Regions from separate parts of the Rhizobium sp. M10 genome, predicted to be linked through region 1. Evidence: riboswitches for the same ligand, from Rfam matches in the RefSeq annotation. Region 1 holds a riboswitch; the other holds the start of a gene.
What was found. Region 1 has a riboswitch for thiamine pyrophosphate ahead of thiM (hydroxyethylthiazole kinase). Riboswitches for the same ligand answer to the same signal wherever they lie in the genome.

Region 2: linked by a shared signal. The riboswitch ahead of CO671_RS11325 (ABC transporter permease) and the one ahead of thiM (hydroxyethylthiazole kinase) in region 1 are both predicted to bind thiamine pyrophosphate.

The regions. Positions count from the first base shown of each region.
Region 1 is NZ_NWTA01000024.1:57,079-60,258, forward strand. It holds gene thiD (bifunctional hydroxymethylpyrimidine kinase/phosphomethylpyrimidine kinase) at 1-420, opposite strand, end outside; gene thiE (thiamine phosphate synthase) at 417-1,052, opposite strand; gene thiM (hydroxyethylthiazole kinase) at 1,049-1,852, opposite strand; TPP riboswitch at 1,901-1,997, opposite strand; gene CO671_RS27505 (invasion associated locus B family protein) at 2,702-3,180, shown strand, end outside.
Region 2 is NZ_NWTA01000005.1:364,678-367,857, reverse strand. It holds gene CO671_RS11335 (SDR family oxidoreductase) at 1-357, opposite strand, end outside; gene soxR (redox-sensitive transcriptional activator SoxR) at 478-948, opposite strand; TPP riboswitch at 1,281-1,394, shown strand; gene CO671_RS11325 (ABC transporter permease) at 1,603-2,409, shown strand; partial or broken gene CO671_RS11320 (ABC transporter ATP-binding protein) at 2,406-3,180, shown strand, end outside.

The DNA of each region.
Region 1 (3,180 bases):
AGGCAGGTTCGGGGTCAGCAGCGTCGCCAGCGGCAGCAGCCGGCGGGTAAGCACATCGATGGCTTCGGGCGCCAGCAGGGCGGCACCGCCCTTGGCGATCATCACGGGATCGATGACGATGGGGATGCCGCGCCGATCGGCGAGCGCTCCAGCAACGGCTTCTGCGATGCCGGCATTGGCGATCATGCCGATCTTGACGGCATCGACACGCACATCGGCAAAGACGGCGTTGATCTGATCGGCAACGAATGCAGGCGGCACCAGATGCACGCCGGTGACGCCTTGGGTGTTTTGCGCCGTCAGCGCGGTCAGCACTGCCATGCCGTAGACGCCGCGGGCGGAAAAGGCCTTGAGATCGGCCTGGATGCCGGCGCCGCCCGAGGGATCGGAGCCGGCGATGGAGAGGACGTTGCGGATCATGCACGGACCTTTCGGATTTCAGCGGCGATGCGGCGCGTCGCCGCTTCCGGATCCGGCGTGCCCGAGATGGCGGAGACGACGGCAAGCCCGCTTGCGCCTGCGGCAAAGACGGCGGCCACATGGTCCGCCTTGAGGCCGCCGATCGCAACCGAGGGCACCGGCGAGGCCGCCACCAGCTTGGCAAGACCGTCAAAGCCGATCGGCTGCTTGTGGTTGGCCTTGGTCGGGGTCGCAAACACCGGGCCGACGCCGGTATAGTCGACGACATCGGGATCGACGGCAGCGGCAAGCGCTTCGGTTTCGACCGACAGGCCGAGGATCATCCCGGGACCGATCATCGCCCGCGCGCTCACCGCATCCATGTCCTCCTGGCCGATATGCAGACCGTCGGCGCCGATGGCGATCGCCGCCTCGACATCGTCGTTGACGATGAGGCGGGCGCCGGTGCCATCAAGCGCCTGTTTCAAGGCGCGTCCGGTCGTAATCATCCCGGCCGTGCCGGCATGTTTGTCGCGCAGCTGCACCATCGTCGCGCCGCCGGCAACGGCAAGACGCGCGGTCTCGACCATGCCGATCCCGGCGCAGAGATCGGGATCGAGGACGAGATAGAGCGAAAGGTCGAAACTCTTCATGCCGCCGATATCCTTGCCCGGGCATCGAGCGTTTCGGCATCGAGCGCGTTCAACGCGTCGAGGAAGCGCCATGCGAAGGAGCCGGGACCGGCCGCACCGAGCGCTGCCTCCTCGCCCGCGATGGCGAAGGTTGCGAGGGCGGCGACCGTCGCGCCGAACAGATCCTCGGGCACGGTGGCGGCAAAGGCGCCGACGAGGCAGGTGAGCGAGCAGCCAAGCGCGGTGACCTGCGGCATCAAGGCCGATCCGCCTGTGATGCGCACCGCCCGCTCGCCGTCGGTGACGAAATCGACGGCACCGGTGACGGCGACAATCGCCTGCTGCCGCGCGGCCAGCCATCGCGCCGAACCTTCGGCCTGCTCGACCGGATCGCGGCTGTCGACTCCCTGGCCGCGGCTCTCGCCGCCGGCAAGCGCGATGATCTCGGAAGCGTTGCCGCGGATGATCGTGGGTTTGAGCGCCAGCAGAGCAGCGACCGCATCGCGGCGAAAGGCAGTGGCATAATGGGCGACCGGATCGAGCACCCAGGGTTTGCCGGCCGAGGTCGCCGCCTTCGCCGCCGCCTGCATGCCGTCGATCCATTGCGTCGACAGCGTGCCGATATTGACGGTCAGCGCGCTCGCGATGACGGCGAACTCGCCGGCTTCCTCAGCCGCATGCACCATGGCCGGCGAGGCGCCCGCGGCCAGGAGAACATTGGCGGCGATGTTCATCGCGACATAATTGGTGATGCACTGAACGAGCGGCGGCTTCTCGCGCATCGCCTTCAGCATGGCTCCTGGTGTGCTCCTGGTCTGCATGTGGCCCCTTTCAGGCGGGGGCGAGCACGGGGTCATTCGTGCGGCGGACCGCGACCCCGAGCGACTCCCTCCGCCGGCATTATCCGGTTCAGGTTCGAAGGGTGCTTCTCAGCCCGCCTGTCGACGAACGCCCCTGTCTCTCATCGGGTTCTTTTTCGCAGAGAACGGGGCGGATGTCATCCCGAAAATGACAGTCCTGCGACGGCGCGGCGCGTGAAGTCCGCTGCGGACACGCTATCATCCTCGACGGCCAGGCCCGGGCTTTACGGGGGCCGAGAGCTTGCCGCCGATTCGGGTCTTGATCAGGTTTTCCCGAATACGGCCCACGGATTCCGTCCCAGGCTGCATTGGCCGCCGCCTTTTCACCATTCGGTTGTCCTTTCCCTTCCGAGAAGAACAGTCGCAGCAACCCGCGGGTGTGACGAATTTCTGAAATACATCTCAGTATTCGTAGGCGGCATCGAGGATAAAGCCGGCGCCTTGGAATGTCTTTTCTTCAAAATGAGTACGGCTCATCTTTCGCAGATTTTTCTGGATGGCCGCCGATGCGGAATTATTCATCCTATCCGATTATACGCCTGATTTTCAATAAAAACGAGCAGGTGACCAGCTTCGCGTAAGTTGCGCATCGTCTCATGTCCGTCGCCAAGCGGTTTTATTCGAATTTCGGAATCTGTTGGCGATTTCGTTGCGAATGGGGTCTCGGGCAAACTGAGCGTAATCTCCCAGAACGCGAAATAAATACCTAACGCAAACTTTACCGTGCTGACACGTTAAGGTTGACCAAATTGCGGATTGTAGCGATATGACTTCCAACCAAAATAAAATCTTCCTGAAGTTGCATTTTAAATGAAGAAATTTTTGAAAAGCGGCATGAAGCGGGTCCTTTGGACGATCGCCCCCATTCTGATATCGATCGCCTGCACGAGCCCATCCTTTTCGCAATCTCCTGATGGTCAAGAACCGGAACAGGCGCCGGCGCAACCTGCGCCGGCGATAAAATCGCAGAAATTCGACGACTGGTATTATCGCTGCACGGGTTCGGCAGGCACCGAGGCCTGCGAAGTCGCTCAGGTGGCGCAAGTCGCCAGGGACGGCAAACCCGTCAATATCCTGACGCTGGCGATCTCGGCGCCGCCGGCCGCGCCTGCCGCACCTTCCGACAAGGGCAAGGGCAAGCCGCGGCTGATGCTGACCGCCCTTCTGCCGCTCAATGTTTTCCTGCCCTCGGGCCTGTCGATCAAGGCCGACGGCAAGCCCGTCGCCAAGCTCGATTACCGCAATTGCAACCAGACCGGATGCTGGGCGCAGCTGGCGCTGGATACGAA
Region 2 (3,180 bases), on a different contig from region 1:
GTTCAGCCGCACGATCGCTTCATAATCCGCGTCGGTCAGCGTCGCGGCCGGAAAACGGCCGAGCATGGTGCCGGCATTGTTGACGAGCACATGCACCTTGTCGAAGAAGGCGAGAGCGTCCTCTGCAAATTGCGCAGCGCCGCCGACCGCGGTGAAATCGGCGTTGAGCAACAGCGCCCGTCTTTCCGATTCAGCCGTCAGCAGGAAATCCGGCAGATCCCGTCCCGGTTTGCGCCCGGTATGGACGATCACCTTCGCGCCGCAGTCCAGGAACTGCCGGGCCACCTCGAGGCCGATGCCCCGCCCGGCGCCGGTGACGACGACATTGCGATTTTCGAATAGTCTCGGATGGAACACGAAGCCGTCCTCCTCGCGGACGATGCCGCCGGTTGCGTCATTCGCCCTTAACATATGCGCGCGCCGGCCGAAAGAAAGGCACGCATCGATCTTTCCGCGCAGGAGAGAGCTCCGGGAGGCTCAGCTTTCGTTCCCGCTCTCCAGAAGCCGCGCACCCGGCCCTTCCTCGCCAAGCCGATCGCAGGGATTGCGCAAGGGGCAGCTGTCGATCGACAGACAGCCGCAGCCGATGCAGCCGGTCAGACGGTCTCGCAGCAGGCTGAGCCGTCTGATTCGCTCGTCGAGTTCATTCTTCCAGCGCGCCGACAGCGTCTGCCAGTCAGCAACCGTCGGCGTGCGCCCCTGCGGCAGGGAGGCAAACGCCGTCTGGATTTCCGAAAGCGGAATGCCGACACGTTGCGCCACCTTGATGATGCCGAGCCGGCGAAGCACGTCACGTCCGTAACGCCGCTGATTGCCGCGCGTGCGGATGCTGGAGATCAGCCCCTTGGCCTCATAGAAATGCAATGCCGAGACGGCAAGACCGCTGCGTTCCGCCACTTCGCCGACCGTCAAAAGCCTGCCGAGCGGCGTAACGGTGATCGTATCCATCGCCTCTTGACCTCAATATTAGTTGAGGTTTTATAACGCCTGCTCCCCCGGGCGTAAAGCCCAGGTGCAGGAAGGAGCGACAGTCAGATCACCCGGTCGATAGCGGACTGAAATCATGGCGCCGGCATTTGCCACCCTCGCCACGGCCGCGTCCTGCCGATATATCCGCCTGAGACGAGCTCGGGTTCCGTTCCCGGCAGGTACGGAACCTCGGAAAACACCCGGGCAGGACTCCGCCCGGGTGTTTTTTCGCGTCCGCGGTTCCGTTCCGACCCGGCGGACGGATGTGTGATTTTGCGGTTGCGGTAAGAAAACCCCGATGATAGTTTTCGCTGAAATAACAGGGGAGCTCCGTGTCGCCGGGGCTGAGATGAGAAGCGCAAGCCTCCGGACCCTTCAAAGCTGATCTGGGTAATGCCAGCGGAGCGAGGTTCAGATGTTTTCCGGCGCACAAGTGTCACCCTTTCCGATATCCGGCAGGCTGGCCGGCACCATTCCCGATGTCTTCGACAGGTTTGCGCATCTGCGGCGCCGCGCGACTTTTCAAGCGCGCCAAGGGCGCCGCGGCACTTTGAATCGCTGCATGATTTTGTCCTTGGATCGATTCCGACCTGAAGAATCATGCAGCCGGACGAAAGCCTGAAATCGACGCTGATGACATCGCCACCACCATCGGATTCGCGCCTTGCCGCGCTCGGTGCCGCCCTCTACCGGGCGACCCCCGCCCTGCTCGCCGGTTTTGCTTTTCTGGCCGCATGGGAACTTTATGTCGATCTCTCCGGCATCAAACCGTCCATCCTGCCGGCGCCTTCGCGCATCCTGACCCAGGGCTGGCTGAACCGCGAAGCGTTGATATCAAACACTTGGCCGACGCTCGGCGCCACACTCGGCGGCTTCGCCCTGTCGCTCGCCTTCGCTTTCGTCTCGTCGATCCTGATGGATTTCATGCCCTTCATGCGCCGGGCATTGCTGCCGATCTTCATTGCGAGCCAGACCCTGCCGCTGGTGGCGATCGCGCCCCTCGTCGTCCTCTGGTTCGGTTTCGGCCTGTTGCCGAAGATATTGCTGGTTGCGCTCGTCACCTTCTTCCCGCTGCTCGTCGCTTTGCTGCAGGGTTATGAGGCAACCGACCGCGACATCGCTGAACTCTTGAACTCGATGAAGGCAAGCCGCTGGCGCATTTTCCGCCTGGCCCGGCTTCCCTCCTCGCTGCCCTATTTCTTCGCCGGCCTCAGGATCTCGATCACCTATGCCGTCGTCGGCGCGATCTTTGCCGAATATGCGGGAGCCGCACGCGGCCTCGGCATCTATATCCTCAACGCCAAGAACAATTTCCGGCCGGATCTCGTCCTCGCCGCCGTCGTCGTCAGCGCCGTACTGACACTCTGCCTCTTCGGAGTGACGCTGATGATCGAGCGCCTCGTCATGCCCTGGCAACCGTCCGGGGAGCGCCGCCGATGACCGATGAACTGGTCGAACTGCGCAAGATTTCGAAATCCTTCGACGGCATGCAGGTGCTCGGCGACATTTCGCTCGCTGTCGCAAGCGGCGAGTTCGTCTCGATCGTCGGCCCCTCCGGCTCCGGAAAGTCGACGGTACTCCGACTGCTGACCCAGGCGCTTCGACCCGATTCAGGCGCCTTGCTCTTCAAGGGCGCCCCGCTGGAACAGGCACCGCATTCCTTTGCCTTCATGCCGCAACGCGACGCGCTGATGCCCTGGCGCCGGATCATCGACAATGCCGCACTCGGCCTGGAGGTGGGCGGCATGAGCCGTCGCGCCGCCCGCGCCACCGTGGCGCCGCTGTTCGAGCATTTCGGCCTTGCCGGCTTCGAACACCATTATCCCGCCGAGCTCTCCGGCGGCATGCGCCAGCGCGCCGCGCTGTTGCGCACCGTCGTCCAGAGCCAGGACATGCTGCTGCTCGACGAGCCTTTCGGCGCGCTGGACGCGCTGACGCGCACGCAGATCCAGGAATGGCTGCAGGGCATGTGGACGCAACATCGCTGGACGGCCTTGTTGATCACCCACGACGTTCGCGAGGCGGTGTTCCTCTCCGACCGGATCTACGTGCTATCGGCGCGCCCGGCGCGTATCATCCGCCAATTCCGCGTTCCCCTGCCCCGCCCGAGAAGCATCGCCGATCTCGGCTCGCCGGCGGCCCAGGCGATCGAGACCGAAATCCTGCAAACCCTGCTTCATCCGCTAGAACAGGATGATTTTAGGCCGGTCG